Linked DNA regions of Rheinheimera salexigens. The protein of the gene in region 2 binds, or shares a complex with, the protein of the main gene of each other region. Links are inferred from orthologs where the notes say so. Each region holds a gene or a part of one and is shown on either strand. Other genes may lie near its edges.

The links.
Region 1: the proteins of BI198_RS11385 (region 2) and hfq are in contact, whole or in part, in a crystal structure (PDB 3VU3), measured with the Escherichia coli proteins. The link is inferred for Rheinheimera salexigens from one-to-one orthologs.

What each region holds. Positions count from the first base shown.
Region 1 is NZ_MKEK01000001.1:3,275,142-3,280,678, forward strand. What follows is about bases 2,665-5,537. They hold hfq (RNA chaperone Hfq), read right to left. Parts: upstream 4,294-5,537; coding sequence 4,036-4,293; downstream 2,665-4,035. Other genes in these bases: hflK (FtsH protease activity modulator HflK), read right to left, coding at 2,665-2,681; hflX (ribosome rescue GTPase HflX), read right to left, coding at 2,722-4,017; miaA (tRNA (adenosine(37)-N6)-dimethylallyltransferase MiaA), read right to left, coding at 4,405-5,415; mutL (DNA mismatch repair endonuclease MutL), read right to left, coding at 5,412-5,537. Outside these bases: BI198_RS15125 (aminotransferase class V-fold PLP-dependent enzyme), read right to left, coding at 1-566; protease modulator HflC, read right to left, coding at 630-1,511; more of hflK, read right to left, coding at 1,515-2,664. UniProt on the Escherichia coli protein: RNA chaperone that binds small regulatory RNA (sRNAs) and mRNAs to facilitate mRNA translational regulation in response to envelope stress, environmental stress and changes in metabolite concentrations.
Region 2 is NZ_MKEK01000001.1:2,499,051-2,517,174, reverse strand. What follows is about bases 7,385-10,364. They hold BI198_RS11385 (catalase), read right to left. Parts: upstream 9,833-10,364; coding sequence 7,937-9,832; downstream 7,385-7,936. Other genes in these bases: BI198_RS16255 (type 1 glutamine amidotransferase family protein), read right to left, coding at 7,746-7,982. Outside these bases: BI198_RS11395 (Ig-like domain-containing protein), read right to left, coding at 1-6,885; BI198_RS15945 (hypothetical protein), read right to left, coding at 6,903-7,151; BI198_RS11380 (type I restriction-modification system subunit M), read left to right, coding at 11,226-13,586; BI198_RS11375 (restriction endonuclease subunit S), read left to right, coding at 13,764-15,095; BI198_RS11370 (type I restriction endonuclease subunit R), read left to right, coding at 15,233-18,124.

The DNA.
Region 1 (5,537 bases), 770 kb from region 2 along the record:
CCATCAATCACAATCATAGCTTGGCTCTGCGCTGCCAACTGCTGAACAAATTTGGCAAGATCGGTAATGGCATAACCAGAATTAAAAAATACCTGGCTAACAAATATCATATCGTATTGCTCAGCCCCAGCCGCTTGAATAAAACGTTGTTCAAAACTGGCAAAGGGTTCAGTCGCTATACTGTCGAGTTGCACATTATCGTATTCGGCCAACCGTTTAACTTGGCGACTAAAGCTATGAAATTCACTGTCGGTGCTTAAAATTTTTAACGGTTTACGTAAATCAAAGCAACTTAATAACCGCATCACTAATTCATGAGTATTAGGCGCAAATACCAGTTGTTCTGGTTGCGGTAACTGCAGAATATCAGCAATTAAATGTTGGGTTTCTGGCAGTTTATCATTGAAGATATAACGCCATTTATCATCCACTAAGCGTGCGCTATCATCCCAATACTCCAGCATAGCGTCACGCGTGACATCTGGCCAGTAATGATGAGAATGACAAGCAAAGTGTTGCTTGCCTTGATTCGCCTGTAAAAAGCGCTGATAAAAGTGTTGATACATGCTGCCACCCTTTTTTTGCTATAAAAAAGGCCCTTGCGGGCCTTTTAATTCTATTGCTAGTTGTTAGTTTTGCACTTTATCTGATTTCATATATTTAAAGAAATCATTATCTGGCTGAACAACTAAGATATCGTCTTTACTGTTAAAGCTATTACGATAGGCTTCCATACTACGGACAAAAGAAAAGAACTCAGCATTCTTATTGTAAGCATCAGCATACACTCTTGCCGCTAAAGCATCACCTTCACCGCGAACAGTACGCGAGTTACGCTCAGCATCCGCGACCATTACCGTCACCCGAGCGTCAACGTCAGCTCGAATTATTTCAGCTTTTTCACGACCTTTAGAACGATGTTCACGGGCAACAGCATGCCGCTCGGCTTCCATGCGCGCAAAGATAGAGCTACTAACTTCTTGCGGTAAGTTAATTTGCTTAACTCGCACATCAACCACGCCTATACCTAGCTCTTTAGCTGCTTGACCAGCTTGCTGCAATGCCCGTTCCATTAATTGCGTACGCTCACCAGAAACAATTTCTTGAATGGTACGCGCACCAAATTCAGTCCGTAAACCGTTATTGATATATTGCTTTAACAATACTTCAGCTTGAGCTTTGTTACCGCCAGTTGAAAGGAAGTAAGCTCCAAAGTCTTTAATCCGCCATTTGACATAACTATCGACTAATAAGTCTTTCTTCTCAGCTGTAACGAAGCGGTCAGCTGCGTCATCTAGGGTTTGGATCCTTGCATCAAGTTTACGCACCGTTTCAATAAATGGTATTTTTAAGTGTAAACCTGGCTCATACACAACCACTTGTTGTGCATCATCACGCTGGATTTTACCAAATTGGATAACAATACCGCGTTCACCTTCAGGTATAACAAACAGTGCCGAAATCAATATAAATACTGCAACCGCTATTATGGCTATTAATAAGTTTCTCATCATTTACCCCCGACCACTACTGCGTGTTGATGAGCTGCGTAATGGCTCTTTACGATCTTGTGCTGCTTGATTATCAGAGCTACTACGTGGTGGAACTAACGGCATGCCGCCCGATGAATTACTATCACGTGTCGCAGAAGATGATGAGTTGATCATTTTATCAAGTGGCAAATACATAATGTTATTGCCGTTCTTAACATCAACCATTACCTTAGAAGTGTTGCTATACACGTATTCCATCGTTTCGATATACATCCGATCTCGTGTCACTTTTGGTGCTGCCACGTATTCTGGTAATAGTTTTTCAAACCGCGCGACTTCACCTTGAGCCTTTAACACAATTTGCTGTTTATAGGCATCTGCTTCTTGCATGATCCGGTTTACTTGACCACGAGCACGAGGCTCTATTTCAAGTGCATAGGCTTCAGCTTCTTTGATAAAACGTTCTTGGTCTTCTTGAGCCTTAATCGCATCATCAAAAGCGTCTCGCACTTCTTCTGGTGGTCTGGCGTCACGGAAGTTCACATCAACTAAGGCTAAACCTAGTTTATAAGGTTCTATAACCGACTCTAGCTCTTCGCGGGTGTTTTGCCTAACGACTTCACGGCCCCGTGTTAATACGTCATCCATAATAGAATGACCAATAACATAACGTAAGGCAGCATCTGTCGCTTCATGTAAACTGCTATCGGCATCCACTACCGAGAACTTATACTGGCGTGGGTTAAATACCCGATACTGAACTTCAAACGTCACCCGTACTAAGTTTTGATCTTGAGTCAGCATAAAACCATCAGTACGTAATGAACGTACGCTAGTGATATCAACTGGAATTATCTGATCAATAAAAGTGGGGTTCCAATGAATACCCGGATCCACTTCACTATGGTATTGGCCAAAGCGCAATACGATACCGCGCTCTGATTCCTTAACGGTATAAAAACCACTAAGTGCCCAGACAATAGCAGCGACAATCACGATTAATATTAAGGCCGCAAAAGCACCGCCTGAGCCATTATTATTTGACGATTTTCCGCCGCCAAATATTCCGCCAAACTTTTTACCAAAGTTGCGAAACACTTCATCTAAATCTGGTGGGCCCTGGTCACGACCACCTTGTTTCCAAGGATCGTTATTTTTACCATTGTTACCCGGCTCATTCCAAGCCATGCTGTACTCCGTTAAAAGTTACTAGTTAAGGGTTACTCTATCAAATATCTGTAGAGCTGACGACATAGTTTTGTAATTGCCCTTGGCTTTGCTTTAACCAGCGCTGCCAAACTGGGTCAGCAATGCTTAGTCTTAAATGGCAATTACCCTCATCATCAAAATATTCTTCTTGTACACAATGCTGTTCATAACAGCGTGCGCGCCATGCAGACTGCTCTGGTGGCAATGATAATTTAAGATATAAATGGGTTTGCGACAATAGCTGCGTTATAGCTTTGATTAGCAGATCAATGCCTTGGCCAGTATTAGCTGAAACATACACTGCTATGGGCAAATTGTATTCGTTATATTCAATCCGTGGTGCTTGATCCAATAGATCAATTTTATTATACACGGTTAGCTGGACAATTTGATCGGCGCCAATTTCTTCTAATACCGCAGCCACTTGTTGCATATTATCGGTTTTTCGCGGATCTGCCGCATCAACAATATGTAATTGTAAATCTGCTTCACGGGTTTCCTGCAAAGTGGATTTAAATGCGGCGACTAAATTATGCGGCAAATGCCGAATAAAACCGACCGTATCAGCCAGCACTACGCCGCCCACCATGGGTAAGTTTAATTGACGTAACGTAGGGTCAAGCGTCGCAAATAATTGATCAGCGGCATACACTTCAGAGTCTGTCATTCGATTAAATAAACTCGACTTACCTGCGTTGGTGTAACCGACTAACGATATAACCGGTGTCGCCGCTTTTTGTCTTGCTCGACGACTTTGCTCCCGCTGTACTGTTAGCTTTTCTAATTTTGCTTGCAAGGCTTTCACCCGCACTCGCAATAAACGACGATCGGTTTCTAGCTGCGCTTCACCAGGTCCGCGCATACCAATACCGCCCTTTTGCCTATCTAAGCCATCCCAGCCCCGGACTAGTCGTGATGCTAAGTGCTCTAGCTGTGCTAATTCGACTTGTAACTTACCTTCGTAAGTTCGGGCTCGTTGCGCAAAAATATCTAAAATAAGGGTAGTACGGTCTATTACTCGCGCTTGACATAAGCGCTCTAGATTACGGGTTTGAGCAGGCGTTAAGGCATGATTAAACACCACAAGATTAGCTTGTGTTTGTTCAACCAAGTCGGCAATTTCGGCGGCTTTACCTGAACCGACAAAATGTTTCGAATCAGGCGCGCTGCGGTTAAGAGTAACCGTCTGTAACGCCTGAACACCGGCAGAAGACACCAACAGCTTTAGCTCGGTTAAATCCTCACTATTATGCTGCTGGGGGAAATTCACATGGACAAGGATCGCTTGTTCCAGATTTACGCTAGTATCAGACAAGCAAACAACTCCTGACGATTATTCTGAATCCTCTTCGTCATCTTGTGTTGTACCGTGATGCATAGAGGTATTTACCGCACGTGCTGGTACCACTGTTGAAATGGCATGTTTATATACCATTTGACTCACAGTGTTTTTTAACAAAATAACGAACTGATCAAATGACTCGATTTGACCTTGTAATTTAATTCCATTCACCAAATAAATTGAAACAGGAATGCGCTCCCGTCTTAAGGTGTTTAAAAATGGATCTTGTAATGATTGGCCCTTTGCCATGTGCCGCTTTCCTTTTATTATTAGTATGTCATATATTGGTATGAGTTTTTTTAATTCAAGTTGTAAAAACTAATTAAGTTGTTAAATTATGTTGTTAAATTAATTTAAAGTTTAGCTTAGTGTCGATAACACTGCCTGAATATTTTTTGCCATATCCTGCTCGCTGGCTAAACGCTGTAAATTAGGCCAACTTCTTAACCAAGTTAATTGCCGTTTAGCCAATTGTCGCGTTGCCGCTATACCGCGCTCTTTCATCTCCGCCTCACTACAGTCACCGCTTAAATGCTGCCACATTTGTCGATATCCGACACAACGCATCGACGGTAAATCTAGATGCAAATCTGCTCTTTGCATTAACGTACTTACTTCAGCTGCAAAGCCATCTGCTAGCATTTGTTCAAACCTTAATGCTATACGCTGATGCAACAAAGCACGATCAGTCGGCGCGATAGCAAATTGGTGTACAGAAAAAGGTAAAGGTTCCCCTTTGTCTGCAGTTAATTCTGTCATGGTGCGCCCAGTGATACGAAACACTTCCAGCGCACGATTAATTCGCTGCGGATCATTAGCATGAATACGTGCTGCAGCAACTGGATCTATTTGGCCCAGTTCCGCATGCAATTGCTGCCAACCTTTCTCGGCGGCTTCTTGTTCTAATTGTTGCCTAATAGCGGCATTAGCTTCGGGTAATGGTGAGATACCTTCTAACAAGGCTTTAAAGTACAACATAGTACCGCCGACCAATAGCGGAATGTTACCACGATGTTGTATTCCTGCAATTAATTGCAACGCATCTTGACGGAAATCTGCCGCAGAATAGCTTTGGGCAGGGTCTAAAATATCAATTAAAAAATGTGGAGCCTGTTTTAACTCAGCCGCAGTGGGCTTAGCCGTGCCAATATCCATGCCGCGATACACCAGCGCGCTATCCACACTAATCAGTTCAATGGGTAATTGTTGGCATAATGCTGAAGCCAATGCCGTTTTGCCCGAAGCCGTTGGCCCCATTAAAAAGATAACATTATTTTTATTAATGTTATCTTTAGCGCTATCTGTTGAGCTCTTTGGAGTGTTATCCGAAGTCATACTTTTAGTAATAGTTCTCGTATTAGTGGCCGTCATATTTCACGCTTAGCTAACAGGGCTAAACTGCTTTGCAGTTGTAATGGCACAGCATGCCACTGTTCAGGTGTATTCAATTGTGCATAAAAGCTATCTATCAGTACTGCAGCATCAAGCCAATT
Region 2 (18,124 bases):
TACATTATCATTGACCGTAAAGCTAACCGTATCCATACCACTAAAACCAGGCTTAGGCGTATAACGCAAGGTTTGAGCCGCGGTAATGACAACGCTACCTTGTTGTGCTCGGGCGTTATTTAGCACTAAGGTATCGCCATCAGGATCTGAGGCATTTGCTAACACATCTATCTCGATAGTGGTTTTATCATTAGTGCTAGCTGTGCTATTAGTGACAATTGGTGCTCTATTGTAATACACAACAACTGTTACCGAGGCGCTGGCACTGCCACCTTTGCCATCAGCAAGACTGTAACTTAGCGTATCTGTACCGACAAAATCTAACGCAGGTGTGTATAACAAGGTCTGGCCGTCTTCACTGATGCTCACATTGCCAAAGGCGGCTGACGTTTGATTAATTATTAAGTCGTCCCCGTCGGCATCCGTATCGTTTTCTAATACATTAAGCGTATGGGTTTGATTCCATTGTACCGAGTACTCATCGTGAGTCGCCACTGGGAGCGAATTACCATTTAACACAACGGCTACACCGCCTGGATCAACAATAGTTCCGTTAGCCATACCATCAGCATCATTCGGGCCACCATCTTCTATTAGTAACTGCACACACCAATGACCTGCCGTTAAGCCTTCTTGCCAGATAGCGTCACCTGGAGGAGGGCAAAAACCGGGCTCACCCGCGGCAGTAAATAGTTGATTGTTATCGTTTAGGACAAAGTTACTCCACCCTTTTTCTGGGCTGAATTTACGATAAACCGCATTTTCTGGCACCGGTTGCAGCTGTGGTAATACCATACGATAATTCGCACCGGCTGTAGGTAAGTCACGTAAGATAAAGTCAAAGCTGCCGCCAATGTTAGTGGCCTGCATATCGGGCTCTATCCATTGCAGATCGACACGGCTTAATAAAAGGCCACCGGTATTACTCAGGGCTGCAGCTGCACCTTTACGTAAACAGGTACCTGGTTCACCTTCAGCGACAAATTGAGTAATGTTGATAAGCTGCTCGGCCATGACATGACACGCAAAACCAGGATCTAGATAATTAGGGATACCGTTGCCATTACTGTCAGCGAAACCTTCTATATTATCTGGGATCAAGTTGTTATTACTGTCGCTATCATCCAAAGTAGGCAATACATCTTGTACCAGTAGATAAATTTCGTCAGTCCGGGTTAATGGCTCTGCTGCATTATCTGTAGCCGTTAGGGTAATTTTATACACGCCACTCGCTAAACCGATAGGGTCAAACACAAATTGGCTGCTATCGCTTGAACTATTGGTTAAGGCCGTATCAGCCAACCATTGCAGACTAATGGTGTCTGCATGGTTAGGATCTTCAACCTGTGCCGACACCGTAACCGGACCAGAAGCTTTACCTAGCGTTAGCCGGTTTTCACCTTGCTGGCTAGCACTTAATCTCACCGTTGGGGCTAAGTTTGCTTCCGTTACCGTGATAATACTACTGGCATTGGCGCCAAGATTAAGCGTGTTATCAAGGGTGATCACAATATCTTTTTCTAACAGCGTAGATAAGTCGGCAAAGACATCAAAGCTGATAGTTGCACTAAGACCTGAATTGATAAGCACAGAGCCTGAGGCGAGATTATGCTCGGTCACGGCATTAGTCGTGCCTGTAACATGGTAAGTCACATCCACCGGGTAGCTAGGTGGTTGGCCATTTAACATGACACTTACCGTCACTTGGCTGTTATTACTAACCGTTTGCGGTTTACTAATAGCTACCTGAGGCTGTATCTGTAGCATTTGAGTCGTTGTGCTACTCACACCGTTAGCATCCGTAGCTTGCCAGTTTAATTGATGTTTGCCGGCAGGGAACATCGGTAAGCCATTAGTTAGAGTGACGGCTAAGCGATTGCCTTTAGTATCAATTGCAGTAGCCACCCCAACATTAACCTTGGTAAACATGCCGGTGGCATTAACCAATAGATCGTCAGGAACCGTAATGACGGGAGCATCAGGATTGGTGCCCTCAATCAGTAAGGTAACCTGTGCCATATCCGTTAATTCGCCATCAGTAATGGTATAGCTAAACGTTGCCGTCCCACTAAAGTTGTCAGGCGCGGTAAACTGCAACTTATTGGCTTGAATGCTAATGCTGCCAATTTGGTTTTTTGCTGCAGTAATACTTAGGCTATCTTGATCCAGATCGGTATCGTTTACGAGTACATCTAAGTTGTAGATATTGCTAGCAGAGAAAGGCAACGTGAAGCTGTCATCCACAGCCATAGGTGCCTCGTTGACGTTAATAACCGTAAGCGAAAAGGGTGCTAAGCTAGAGGATAGCTCACCATCCGAGACGGTAATAATAATCCCCGTTGTCACCCCAACGTCGGTTTTAGTCGGGGTGCCACTTAATACACCTGTTGCAGTATCAAAGGTTGTCCAGCTTGGCTGGTTGGTTATACTGAACGTTAAGGTGCTATCTGCATCAATATCACTGGCTACGGGTTCAAAACGGTAAGGATTGCCTTCATCAATCGATGTAAGTGGCGAGCCAGTAATAGTGGGTGCATCGTTTGTGTTAGTCACCGTTAAGTTAAAGGCGGCCAACGATGCGGTTAAACTACCATCAGATACGGTGATAACAATACCCGTTGTCACGCCAATATCGGCATTATTAGGGGTACCGGTTAATGCGCCGGTAGTACTAATAAAGTTTGCCCAGCTGGGTTTGTTGGTAATACTAAAATGTAAACTATCACTTGGGGAATCTAGGGCTGTAGGGGTAAAAGAATACAGAACACCTTGATTAACACTGGTATTAGGCGTACCGCTAATGGTTGGCGCGCCATTTGGTGTTACAGCGATAGACGTAGCAGAAGAAGCACTGGTACCAGCAGAGTTATTCGCAGTAACGCTAAAGGTATAGGCCGTACCATTCGTTAGGCCAGTTACCGTTAAGGGTGAAGCTGCGCCGCTGGTAGTCAAGCCGCCGGGGCTTGAAGTCACGGTATAGCTAGTAATGGCGGCGCCACCATTGCTGGCAGGGGCCGTGAAACTAACCGTAGCTTGGGCATCACCTGCGGTGGCAGTGCCGATTATTGGCGCACTAGAAACGACTGCATTAACCGAGAAACTTTGGCTTACCTGCGGTGCTGGCAAGTAAGCAATGTTACCCGCTTGATCAGCGTTAATGGTACAAGTGCCCGCGGTGATAAAGCTTAATGCGCCGCCACTTGTAATGGTACACACGCCGGTGGTGGATGAAGTAAACACTGGTGTTAACCCAGAATTTGCCGTCGCCGTTAACGTTGGCGAACTGCCAAAGCTTTGAGCGCCGGGGTTAGCAAAAGTAATGACTTGTGCTGCCTTAGGGATAACCGTATTTGATGCAGCAGAAGCAGAGCTGGTGCCGATAGAATTTGTTGCGGTAACAGTAAAACTGTAATTTGTGCCATTAGTTAAGCTTGTTACAGTAAGTGGTGAAGATGCTCCCGTCGCCGTGAGCCCTCCTGGGCTAGACGTGACAGTGTAACCAGTAATTGCAACGCCGCCGGTATTTGCAGGAGCAGTAAAACTGACACTAGCTTGAGTATCACCGGAAGTTGCACTGCCGATAACTGGTGCATCTGGTACTGTATAGTCATTAACTAAGACTAAACTGGTACTTCCTACACTGTTAAGCGTAGTCACTAAGTTATTGCCAGCAGCGTCTTTTATGCTACCGCCGTTAATAGACAACGTACTAGATAGCACAATACCGTTATTATCACTATCAACAGCGTTTACAGTATATCTAAAAAGTAGAGATGACGTACCCGAACCGGCCTGATAAACGGCATCGCGTGTGGTGGAGCCGATCACTAACGCTAATTGTGGCGATCCTCCGCTTGTGTTGACGTAAACAACTTCTGAAACGTTAACGGTAAAGTCAAGATTTTGTCCAGTAACGTAGGTTGCATTAGCTGGTACATTGACTGAAGATACTGTTGGTGCAACATTATCTACTGGCGCAACGAGCATAAACTCATTACCACCACTGTAACCACCACCATCAGTTGCAGCATAATAAGCTGTCAGTAATGTAGAGTTACCACTCGCCGCTACGGTTCCACCCTGAGACAAACCGGTAAAGCTTCCTGTTATACTATCTATGCCATCGTTTACTAGTAGGCGGTAGCTATCACCTAATCCCGGGGTATAACTGTGGCTGACATTTAAGCTAGCCGATGACACATCGATAGCGCCGTTCACTGTAACAGAGTCATAACCTGAACCTAGCACCGTCCCTGCTATTTGTGCCGTCAGGACACCGCCCGATGCTATGGTTAGATTGCCGTTAATTGTGACTATGCCAGATCCTGAGCCCCCTGGTGACAAAGTACCGCCACTTTGCACAGTCAAGGTATTCGTTGAGCTGGTCGCAAAGATACTTCCCGTACCTTCTAGCACTCCACCTGAGCCAATTGTAGCGCCGGTAGTACCGTTTAAAGCGCCGGTTATGTTCAAGCTACCGCCGCTGATACTGGTGATACCTGTGTAAGTGCTAGTGCCAGAAAGGGTTAACTTACTCGAACCAGACTTGGTTAAATTGCTGCCGCTACCGGTGATATTGCCAGAAAAACTGCTATCACTGGTTTGGTTAACAGTCAAATGAGCACTATTCATGGACAGCGTTCCTGCACCAGAAAGCGCCCCTATGGTTTCACTGGCATCAAGTCGCAAAGTCGCCCCCGACGCTATGCTTACCTCAGTCCCGTCTGCCATGGCAGCACCATTATCCAACACTAAGGTGCCTGCAGAGGCAAATGTGCTACCTGTGTAAGTGTTGATACTCGTTAACGTTACGCTCCCAGCGTCGGTTTTAGTTAGCGTACCTGTGCCACTGACGATGCCGCTTAAGATCAAATTACTGCCGCCGATGGCGCTAATATTCGTACCGGTAGATAACTCTATATTGCCGGACATTGTGCTGGTACCCAGGCTGTAAGCATCTGCTCCCAGAGCCCCGTACTCGGTACTGTCAATATTTCTACCGGTACCATTGAGAAACAGTGGTTCAGGGCTGACCACACCTGCGGTTACCCGTAGTGCCGAACCCGCGTTAACGGTAGTGCTGCCAGATGTTGCTCCTAAACCATTATTGTGGGCTAAAAGCAAACCCCCAGTGGTGATTAGGGTCTGACCTGAATAGCTATTATTGCCGCTAAGTTGCAGCACTGAGGCGCCAATTTTAGTCAGGCTACCGCTACCGGAAATCACTCCGGACATATTAATAATGTTACGACCACCCCCGCCCGTTGGATTGAATGACCCGCCTGCGGCGCCAAGAGTGATGGGATTATTAATGGTCTGAATAATAGGATTACCAGTAGAACCGCCAGCCACAAACATCGCCAAGGTGCCGCCATCTAAAATCAAGGCGCCGGTATTGGCACCATCTAGATTAGTGTCAGTGGCAATATCCAGTGTGCCACCCAACACAGAGGTGCTGCCGGTGCGGCTGCTGTTGGTTCCGGTCAAGAGCAAGCTGCCCGCACCAGACTTGCTCAAATTGCCGCCACCATTGATAGTACTGGAAATCTGCAATTGGTTAGCATGGGTTAAGGACAGCGTAAAACCTGAACCTAAAGTTAAGGTGTTGCCCGCAATAACAAAACTTGAACCCGCAGCACTGGCGTCAATTGCTAAATTTTCTGAGATAGTTAAATTTCCAGCCAGTACCATGCTACTGGTAAATGCATCAGACAAAATTAGCGTTTGGCTGCCACTGGTGTCTGCTAAGGCTATTGCTACCGCCTCGCTGAAACTCACTCCATTATTGATGTTAATCGTTGCGGTATCGGTAGTATTGGTGACATAGATACTGTCACTGGTGACTGTCACATCTACCGTAGTGCTGTCTGTGCCGTCACTTATGCTAAAACGCAACACAGCATCCGCTGCGGGGGTATTATTACTGTATTGAATCCGTTGCAACACATCCTGCACCAGTGATTTGGTGGCAGTGGTCTCGCTACTGTTAACATTGATGCTCAGTACGCCAGTAGTATTAGTAAAGGTCGCAAAAGTCTGGCCGCCACTCTGCAGATTGGAACCGCTGACGCTGAAAAGCGCGCCGCTGGTATTAAAACCGAACACATCTGTGGTAATCGCAGCGCCAACGCGTTGCAGGGTTAAAGAGGCGCCGGCATAGTTACCGCTACCACCGTTAAGCGCATCAAGCTCAACATCGCTCACGCCGAGACTGGTGCCAGCATCTAAGGACACATAATTACCCACGCCAGCCCAGGCGACACTGTCACCGTTTAGGTTTGTCAACACAGGGGCGTTGTTGGTAATAGCAGGGCTAAAGTCCAAATCATCTATGTCTATATCGAGATCTACACCACTAATCCGCACTTCATCAATATTTTCCCAGCCTGCATTCGCTGAAACATTAAAAGTACCAAAATAAATACCGGAAAGATTATAACTGGTGCTCACTTGCTCTACATTATCTTTATATCCTTTAATGGTAAGGTCAGTAGTGTTACCAATACCCGTAGAAACTGCAAAACTGTTCAGTTTGAATTCATCACCATCACTCGTTTTGAAACTGACTAAAGTCGATGTATTGGTTCCTAAACTGCGATATACCAAGGCATGATCTGCTCCAGATGCGAGATAGCCATCATTAGCTATCATAATATTATTGGCCGCATTATTGGTGTAGGTAATGCCGTTGATGGTCACGGAGTTACTTCCCTGATTGGCAACTGGCAATGCGTCAAAATTTTCATCGGCGGGGGTCGCCGCCCAAGCGGTTTGCATCAATGTCAAAAACACAATGCTTAAAAATATTCTAAGTCTAGTAACACCATATTTTTTAGTATAGGTACCAAGTGTGTCAAAGGTAATAGCCAGCATATTCTTAAGCATAATATTTCTCTTTTGTATTAGTTAGCGGCATTTTGCATAGATGAACAAGTCATTTGATGACACAACAAAGCGGCCCAATAAAATTCAGTATCAGAATCGCTATTGCGGATAAATTTATCGCCATACTGGCTGCTGTTACTCCACCAGTTCAATACACCTGATTGCGCTGGTAAGTCGTAAATAAGTAATTGATTACTATTGTTTAGTATAGAGTTCTCCCACCCATTCCCTTGGCTAAACTTACGATAAACGGCAGTCAATGGCACCGTTTGCAACTGTGGTAATATCGAGCAAAAACCGCTTATTAATGTTTTGAATTGTTCTAGGTGTAGTTTGAACAGTAGTGTAAAAAACTTAAAAAACAGTCCTAATTGGGGGCAGAGATCTTTAATGTGGCTAAGCAATATTAATTCCTTTAAAGCTTTCGAATTCTGTTTCCAATTTACTTAGGCAAATTGTTTATTTGCGAAGTAATTAGCGGTGTTTTATATTTTTTTTAAAAAAAAAGCGGGCCACTATATATTAATTTTTAACTAATGCGTTAGTGAATTGACGAAATAAACAACAAATAAGTTAATGAACCTAATATGAATGAGGCCCGGTTAATTAAAAAATAGTTGAGTAAGTGAGCTAAAAAGGCTGTTAAATAAAACAGAGCTTTAACTCTAGTTATATGTGAAAGCGAAAGTTGAAATTAAAGTGAAGTTTTTTGGATGGATGTTGAAGGAGTGTAAACTTTAGGGTGAGGGGGATTTTAAGCCCAAAACGTCAGTAGTTATGCTGCGTTTTGGGCTTACTTACTTTACGCTTAACAATATAGGCTTTAATCTTAAGCATAATTTTTATGCTGTCATTTAGCTTTATGCTAAGTCACGCACTTTAGGTTCACGCTGCCATAGTCGTGTTTTAGCATTTTCTATAAAGGTATCTACTTCAGAAAGTGGCGTGATAAAGTCATCTTTTTTAATCGGCAGTTTACTTAAGATAAATTCATCTGTCGCACCGCAATAAGCAATGGCTTTGCAATGTACGTAAGCGTCAGTAAACCAATCTAGTGTTGAACTATCTTTAGCCAGTTGTTTGGCTTGATCAGGCATAATGATGCTGACGACGGCATCAAAAAAACTGACGGGGCACCAGCGATACGTTCTGCAGATTGAATGCGAGTACCATCATCAAGCTGAACTTCACGGCCTGGTGCTACAATTTTCACGCTTGCGCCTTGTGCTTTAGCGGCAGTTTGATATTTTTCAATCTCACTACGCTTCGAGCCTTTGGCAACTAGGATACCCACTAAACGACCTTTTAAGCTATTAGGTGAAAGTCCAATAGTCTGTAAAGCAGCTGAGGTTGCCATATCTTGTATGGCTGCAGCGGGAGCGGTAGCTTCTGGTAAGGTCATACCTAGCGCACTTGCAACGCGCTTAGCTAAGTCTTCATCAATATTACGTATGTGCGTAAGTGTGCGCATGCGCACATGTGGTGTATCTACTTTACCAAGTTCAAACGCATAAGCTGAAGCAATATGTGCTTGTTCGTAGGGGGTTTGACTACGGTAGAACATACGAGGCTGACTGTAGTGATCCGCAAAGCTATCTGCTCTAACCCGGCCTTTTACATTATCGTCAAGTTGCTCTTGATATGATACAAAACCCTGCTTAGCACTTTCACGCGGCATCTCTGGGTCTAAGCTTTGCGGCTCATAGGCAACCCGACCTTTAGGTACGTGCATCTGCATGTGGCCATCACGTTGCATATTAGCAAATGGACATTTAGGTGCATTAATAGGTATTTGGGCAAAGTTAGGTGAGCCTAACCGGGATAGCTGGGTGTCTAAATAACTAAATAGCCGGCCTTGCAGCAAAGGATCATTACTAAAATCTATGCCGGGAACTACATGCGATGGACAAAATGCGACTTGCTCGGTTTCAGCAAAAAAATTATCAGGGTAGCGATTGAGCACCATTTTACCGACAATTTTTACTGGAACGAGCTCTTCAGGAATAAGTTTTGTGGCGTCTAAATGGTCAAAAGGAAATTGTTCTGCATCTTCCTCAGTAAATAATTGCACACCAAATTCCCACTCTGGGTAGTCTTCATTATTAATTGCTTCGAATAAATCACGACGATGATAGTCAGGATCTGCACCAGAGATTTTTACGGCTTCATCCCAAGTAGTTGACTGTACTCCAAGCACGGGTTTCCAATGAAAGCGTACAAAGGTACTTATGCCTTCTTTATTTATTAAACGATAACTATGAATGCCAAAGCCTTCCATCATACGCAAGCTGCGCGGTAGGGCACGATCACTCATAAGCCATATTAAGTTATGCATGGTTTCTGGACTTAATGAAACAAAATCCCAAAAAGTATCGTGGGCAGAAGCAGCCTGAGGAAACCCACGGTCTGGTTCGGGTTTCACAGCATGTATCAGATCAGGAAATTTCATTGCATCTTGAATAAAGAAAATAGGCATATTATTGCCGACAATGTCCCAATTACCTTGTTCGGTATAAATTTTGACAGCAAAACCGCGTACATCACGAGGTGTGTCTTTAGAACCTTTACTTCCGGCAACAGTAGAAAATCGAGTAAATAAAGGTGTTTGTTTATTTGTTTCACAGAGTATTTTAGCGGTTGTATAGTCTGCTAAAGATTCATTTAGTTCAAAGTAACCATGTGCCGCACTGCCTCTTGCATGCACAATACGCTCTGGAATACGCTCATGGTCAAAATGATTAATTTTTTCACGTAATACAAAGTCTTCTAAAAGTGTAGGGCCGCGACTTCCTGATGTTAACGAGTTTTGATTATCACTAATCACTACTCCTTGTTGAGTAGTTAATGTTTGAGATTTCTTGTCTGCATCTTGATGAGTCTCACCTCCATTACCACGTTTTGGATTCATCGTTTTAGCGGGGTCGGTATGATCAATATTCTTTTTCATAATCCATCCTAGCAAGTTATTTGGTTAATTTGATCCTGTTTAAATTTTGCTTTATTTGTAATTAACATTGAGACACGCTTAGCGATAACGGATTAATTACTGTTTTTAATCCATCAAGCTTGGCAATACATACTAAGTTTTCTTTAGCAGCTAAAGCTTCAATCTTTTAACACTTAGTTAGATTAGATGCTTGACTGTGTACTCAATATAATAGTAGTCGAACGATTAAAATATGTTTAAAAATTAACCAGTGACTAAAGTAACCAAAAATTTGGAAGGTTAATACATAACCTGTGAGATCTTGAATCACACAGTCGTAATCAGGGCGATTGTTTAAATCAGCATTACTATGCATTAAAGACTTAATTCGGTTGATTTTTTAGCCTATTGTTTAGTCTAGTGTTTAATATCTTTAAGCATTATTTTTACAAATAAAATTTTTAGTTGTTACTAGTAGATTATAAATAGCTTATTTTTAGACTTGTTTACGCAACCAGAACAAAGTTTTGCAAGGAGTAAACACATTGGGTATGGGACTAGATATTTAGGGCGGAGAATAAAGTGAAATACAAAAAAACCGCTTTAAAAGCGGCTTTTTTGTTTGAATTTGTTGGTGCGTCCTAGTGGACTCGAACCACCGACCCCTACCATGTCAAGGTGGTGTTATAAATACACACTAAAGCAGTCTAAAACATTTTATAACAGTTTAAATCATATTAAACAAGCAGTTACAGGATATTTAGAGCTTTTGCTCTAGGTGCTTACAGGTGGTTTATAGATAGGTCTGACTAATTAACGGCCACAAAACGGCCACAACTTGAAAGTTTCCATTTTGACCACTATTAATTTGTGGTTACCTTAAATGGGGACTTGCTTTGTTGTCAGTCACAAAATCATCTTAGCAATAGGTGGCAAAATAAGCAAATACCTTGACACACACAAAATACGAATCAGCTGAAAATATCTTTTACCATGAGTTTGCCAAGCTCAAAATTTAGTTCGTTTAGCTAAATCCCTCCACTTGTTAGGTGCAGTTTGGCCGATAACAACCGATAATTTAATGGTGTTTCACACTCAATATAGGTGCAGTAACGGCTTTGAAAGCAGAGTTAAGTTTAACTCTATTACCTAGTCTTTAGAGACTGGTTTATAACCAGAGAATTTAAACTAGTATGCCAGTAAGAAAACACTTTAACCTGAGTATCCTACCTAATGAACTCACTCGCAGTATAAACGCTTTGTGTGCGGCGTTATGCTGTTTTCAACCTACTGAAACTTCTGTAAATGTTGTGGTATCATCGAAATGTGTATTCATGGATGATTCACAATTTATAGTAGTCATTCATCGCAACATTTTCGTTAATATAACGACTCATCATTTATGGATATTAAAATGGCAGATAGTACGTCTTCTACACCTAACGCTAAACCAAACAATTTGGCTGCATTTTGCTGGTCTATCGCCGACTTGTTACGTGGTGACTTTAAGCAAAGCCAGTATGGCCGCATTATATTACCCTTTACCTTACTGCGCCGTTTAGAAGGCGTGCTAGGACAAAGCAAACAGCAGGTATTAGCCGAGTACGACAGAATTCAAGCCATGAACCTGCCAGAAGAAGCGCAAGAAAAACTGCTATTAAGGGCAACCCAAGTTAATGGCCAAACCCTAAGCTTTTATAACACCTCTAAAATGGACTTAGCCAAGCTTGGCCAAGACGACATTAAAGCTAACTTGGAAAACTATATTCAAAGCTTTTCTAAAGATGCCCGAGAGATATTTGAATACTTTAACTTTGCTGAGTTTTTAGGTCAGCTTAACGATGCCGACTTACTGTTTAAAGTAGTACAAAGAGTACGCCAAACCGACCTTAGCCCTAAGGCGATTTCTAACCACGATATGGGCTTAGTGTTTGAAGAATTAATTCGCCGCTTTGCTGAAGGCTCTAATGAAACTGCCGGTGAGCACTTTACCCCGCGTGACATAGTGCGCCTAACCACAGCATTAGTGTTTATGGAAGACGACGATGCGCTAACCAAGCCCGGTATTATCCGTACCATATATGACCCAACAGCAGGTACGGGCGGTTTTTTGTCTTCGGGTATGGAATACGTACACGAACTGAACCCTCACGCTGTTATGCGTGCCTTTGGTCAAGAGCTCAACCCTGAGAGCTACGCCATTTGTAAAGCCGACATGCTGATAAAAGGGCAAGACGTTTCTAATATTAAACTCGGCAACACGCTTTCCAACGACCAGCTGTACGCCGACAAATTTGACTACATGCTTTCTAACCCACCGTTTGGTGTGGACTGGAAAAAGATTGAATCCAGCATTAAAGACGAACATACCCTTAAAGGTTTTGATGGTCGTTTTGGCCCCGGCTTGCCACGCGTCTCCGATGGTTCGTTATTGTTCTTAATGCATTTAATCGACAAGCTGCGTGATACAAACGAAGGCGGCGGTCGTATCGGTATTATCCTTAATGGCTCGCCGCTCTTTACTGGTGGCGCGGGCTCGGGTGAATCCGAGATTCGCCGTTACCTGCTAGAAGCCGATTTGGTGGAAGCCATTATTGGCCTGCCCACCGATATGTTCTACAACACCGGCATCGCCACCTATGTTTGGGTGCTGTCGAATAAAAAGCGCGACGAACGCAAAGGCAAAGTGCAGCTGATCAATGGCGTCAATCTGTACAGCAAAATGCGCAAATCCCTCGGCAGCAAACGCAATGAGATGAGCGAGTCAGATATCGCCACCATCATTCGCAGCTTTGGTGCCTTTACCGAAGAAGAAGCACGAGATTTAGATAAGCCTGCTGATGTTAAAAGCAATCGTGGCCGCCAGTCAGCTAACCCCAAAGCTGAAACCGCGAAAACCTTTGCCAGCAAGATTTTCGACAACCATGAATTTGGTTACCGCCGCATCAGCATTGAGCGCCCATTGCGCGAAAGCTACCAGTTCAGTGATGAGCGCATTGCCGAACTGCGTTTTGATGACAAACAACTGAATGCCCCGATGAAGTGGGTGTATGCCAGCTACGGGCAGAACTGGAGCGACAGCACTGATTGTGCAAACTATGGCGTTTTTAATGACGATCAAATCGTTGAGATTCGCGTGCATTGCAAAGCCAATTTCAGCGAGCTCAAAGAAGCGAAAATCAAAGAACTACTCGATAGCAAAACTTGGCTTGAGCAAAAACTGATCATGTTCAAAGCTCAGCAACTGCAAGCGGTGATTGGCAGTGAGCAGCACGATGATATGAATCGCTACGATGCTGCGGTAAAAGCTGCGATCAAAGCGCAAAGCCTCAAGCTCGATACGAAAGAGTTGAAACAAATCACCGCCGCTGTCAGCTGGAAAAACCCAGCGGCCGAGAAAGTGATTAAGAAAGTCCACAAAGTTTCACCTAATCCAATCTATGGCCTGTTTGATGTCAACGGCAAAACCATTGAATACCAGCCCGACAGCGAGCTGCGCGATAATGAAAACGTCGCACTGGACCCAAGTCAAAGCGTTAATGCCCTCAACGAAGCCTACTTTATAAAAGAAGTGCAGCCCCATGTGCCGGATGCCTGGATCGACGCCAGTAAGAAAGATGCGAAAGACGAGCAGATTGGCATTGTCGGTTACGAGATTCCGTTTAACCGCCACTTCTACGAGTACCAGCCACCAAGGGACTTAGCCGAGATTGATGCGGATTTAGATGCGGTGTCGGCGGAGATTATGGCGCTGCTGCAAGAGGTGCACTCCTGATGGTCTTTTTACGCGATTGCTGCGTTGTGGCTGTGCTTATGTTCAGGACGAACGGTATGCCGCGTTTGCATGGATGCAAAAGAGCGGCCGCTCAGTCACATACGATCTGTATGCTCCTTCGCTGCGCGCAGGCACGCCTTGCTCTCACGCAAAAACCCTCAACAAGAGGATTAGTTCATGGGTAAGTATCAGGCGTATCCGAAATATAAGGATTCTGGGGTTGAGTGGCTGGGTAAGTTGCCCGAACATTGGGAAGCAAAAAGGCTGGGGCAGTTTTTTGTAGAGCGACGTGAAAAAGTTAGTGATAAAGATTATTCAGCGCTTTCCGTGACGATGAGTGGGATTGTTCCACAGCTTGAGAATGCAGCCAAAACAGATGCTGGTGACAATCGAAAGCTGGTGAAGAAAAATGATTTTGTTATTAATAGCAGGTCAGACCGTAAAGGTTCTTCTGGCATTTCACCTTTGGAAGGCTCTGTATCTTTAATTAGCATAGTTATGGAGCCAAAACGTATCAGTCCAAGCTATGCACATCATCTTTTAAGAAGCCAACCCTTTCAGGAAGAATTTTATCGTTACGGTAAGGGGATAGTTGCAGACTTATGGAGCACAAACTCTTCGGAGATGAAAAACATTGTAATCCCTGAAGTTCCTGATGACGAAGCTGAAAAAATCGCCAATTTCCTTGATCACGAAACCGCCAAAATCGATACCCTTATCGACAAACAACAACAGCTTATCCAACTGCTAAAAGAAAAACGCCAAGCCGTTATTAGTCATGCCGTCACCAAAGGCCTAAACCCCAACGCCCCGATGCGTGATTCAGGTGTTGAGTGGCTAGGGGAAGTGCCGGAGCATTGGCGCTCCCCAAAGATAAAGTGGTTTTATAAGACTGAAAGTGGAGGTACACCAAGCACCTCTAAATATGAGGAATATTATCAGGATGGTAATATTCCTTGGATAAGATCAACAGACTTGAATAATGATCAGCTTTTTGAAACTCCCATATCTATTACAAGCAAAGCTATTCGAGAGTCAGCATGCACAATTATACCTATCAATTCCGTATTGATAGCAATGTATGGTGGAGCAGGAACTATTGGCAAACACTCTTTATTAAAATTTGAATCGTCAATAAATCAGGCGGTCTGTGCAATCCTTCCAAATGAAAAAATACACCCTGACTTTTTACATTTATATGTAGAGTTCTATCGACCTTATTGGATGGTAGGTGCAGAGGGTGCGCGAAAAGACCCTAATATCAATCAAGAAACCATCAGAGAGTTAGTGGTTTCGTGCCCACCTGCTGATGAACAAATCGAAATTGTTAGAGAGACACTGCATAAGCTAACTGTGATCGATCAAACTGTTTCTAAATGCGAAAAGAATATTCAACTAATGCAAGAGCGCCGCACTGCACTAATCTCCGCAGCCGTAACTGGTAAAATTGATGTTCGACATCATGTCTCACACCCTGCGGGTAATGACACAAGTGGGATTAGTGCATAGTGTCGAATATTGAGAGTTTGTGTCATTGTCCAAATCAGCTATCCCTGCCGATTTGTGATATACGTAATTGGCAAGCTGAGTAAGCGTAAGATTGAATATAACAAAAATATTAAAAGAACATAAAAGGACTTAACCCTATGCAAGCTGTATTTGGTGGTGATAAATCAACTGAGTTTATATTTCAAAACGATATGATTAATCAGTTGCTTGCTAATGGTTGGTTGCTGGGTAATCCCGCTGGTTATAACCGCGAATTGGCCTTGTATGAAGAAGATGTGTTGGGTTTTATTAAAGACACTCAAGATGAGCAATGGCAAAAATTCTGTGCACTTTACCCCCCATCTGTTGGCAATGAAAAGCATCCAGAGAAAAAGTTTATAGAGCGTGTTGCTTCGCAATTAAACAAAGCCGACCCTAATGCAGCTAATAAAGAATTACGTAGCTTCGGTACTTTAGGCGTGTTACGTAATGAATTGCGTGACCGTGGTACTCGCTTTAGTTTATGCCAATTTAAGCCCGAGCATGACTTAAACCCTGATACTTTAGCCCGTTACGCTAAGAACCGATTACGCCTTGTGCCAGAGTTAACTTATTCACCGTGGACAAGTATTGAGCATGAATTAGAAACGGGTGCAAAAGCCAAAAAATGGCGCATTGATCTGGTTTTGTTTTTAAATGGTTTGCCGGTTGCCACCTTAGAGCTTAAGTCTGAGTTTAAACAGGCTATTCAAAATGCCATTAAGCAGTATAAAACCACGCGCTTGCCTATTGACCCCGCCACTAAAAAACCAGAGCCATTGCTTACCTTTAAGCGTGGCGCTTTAGTGCACTTTGCTGTTAGCCAATATGAAGTGTATATGGCCACGCGTTTAGAAGGTGATAACACTTTTTTCTTACCTTTTAATAAAGGTACGGCTGAAGGCGGTGCAGGCAACGATGTTCCAGCCGATATAAACCAATTCGCAACCGATTATTTGTGGAACGAGGTATTACTACCCGATAACTTGTTGAATATTCTGGCTCGTTTTATTCATTTAGAAATTGAAGACAAAGAAGATTGGGAAGGGCGCCGGTACAAGAAAGAAACCTTAATATTTCCGCGTTACCATCAGTGGGATGTGGTTAGCAAGTTAGTTAATGCCGCCCGCAGTGAAGGCCCAGGCCAAAAGTATCTTATTCAACACAGTGCGGGATCGGGTAAATCTAATTCTATTGCTTGGTCTGCTCACCAGTTGTCGGCACTGCATACCGCCGAAGGTAATAAGCTGTTTGACTCTATTATTGTTGTAACAGACCGAACGGTACTTGATGATCAATTACAAGAAACTATCTCGCAATTTACGGCTACCGAAGGTGTGGTTGGCCGTATTAATCGCACTGAAGGTGATGGCTCTAAATCAGAAAAATTAGCCGCGGCGCTAGAAAGCTCACAGCCCATTATTATTGTGACTATTCAAACTTTCCCTTATGTATTAAAAGCCATTGAAAACAGCGTTAGCTTAAAAGAGCGTAACTATGTGGTTATTGCTGATGAAGCCCATAGCTCGCAAACCGGCAGCACTGCTCGGCAGCTAAAAGAAGTGTTAATGATAGATAGCAAAGGCGAAGATGAAGAGCTAAGCGCAGATGATATTCTTGACGCCGCTGTAGCCTCGCGCAAAGCTTCTAAGAACCTTAGTTATTTAGCCTTTACCGCTACACCTAAGACTAAAACCTTAGAGCTATTTGGCCGCTTGCCAGACCCAAGCCAACCTGCTTCTAAAACCAATAAGCCAGAAGCTTACCATGTGTACAGCATGCGCCAAGCTATTGAAGAAGGCTTTATTTTAGATGTGTTAAAAAACTACACTAACTATAAAGTGGCTTATAACCTTGCTATGAAAGTGCAAAGCGAGGATCAAGAAGTTGAAAGCAAAAAAGCCAAGGTAAAACTTAACCAATGGGTGCGCCTACACGACTACAATATAAGCCAGAAAGTACAGGTGATAGTTGAGCACTTTAAAGACAACATCATGGGTTTATTAGGTGGTCAGGCTAAAGCCATGATAGTAACTAGCTCGCGTAAAGAAGCAGTACGCTACAAGCTGTCTTTTGATAAATATTTAGCCGATAAAAAAGCAGAAAAAGGCTATCAAGCCATTGAAGCCATGATCGCTTTTTCAGGTGAAGTAGAATTCACCGACAAAGATCCTAACTCAGCAGCGTTAATTGGTGACAAATTTACCGAAGCTAATATGAACCCTGGCCTAAAAGGGCGTGATATGCGTAAAGCCTTCGACAGCGATGATTATCAAGTGATGATAGTGGCCAATAAATTTCAAACCGGTTTTGATCAACCTAAATTATGCGCTATGTATGTGGATAAAAAGCTCGGTGGTGTTGAATGTGTGCAAACGCTTTCTCGCTTAAACCGTACCTATCCAGGTAAGGCAGAAACGGGCACCTTTGTTTTAGACTTCTTTAACGAGCCGCAAGATATTCTGGATGCCTTTCAGCCTTATTATCAAACCGCTGAATTGGCCGATGTTTCTGATCCTAACTTAATCTGGGATTTGCATGACAAGCTACGTGCTGCGGGGATATTCCAATGGTATGAAGTAGAGCAGTTCGCTCAAGCCTTCTTTGTTAAAAGTAAAAGTAACGCCGCTATTGGCAATATCTGTAAACCTGCGGTACAGCGTTGGACTAGCCGTTATAAGTCGGCTGTGGCAGCGTATAAGCAATCCAAAGAGATGTTTGAGCGCACAAAGAAGACAAATGATGCCGTGTTAATTGCTAACGCTGAAAACAGCTTTAAAGACTGTAAAAAAGAAAAAGATGCATTGGAGATATTCAAGAAAGATTTAGGCACCTTTGTTCGTTTTTATGAGTTTATGTCGCAAATTGTCGATTACGAAAATAAAGACTTAGAAATGCTTAGCCTTTATGCACGTAACCTAAGGCCAATGCTGCGTGAAGCTGAAACAGACGAAGAAGATATCGATCTAAGCAATGTGGTGATGAGCCATTACCGCTTATCTAAAATTCGC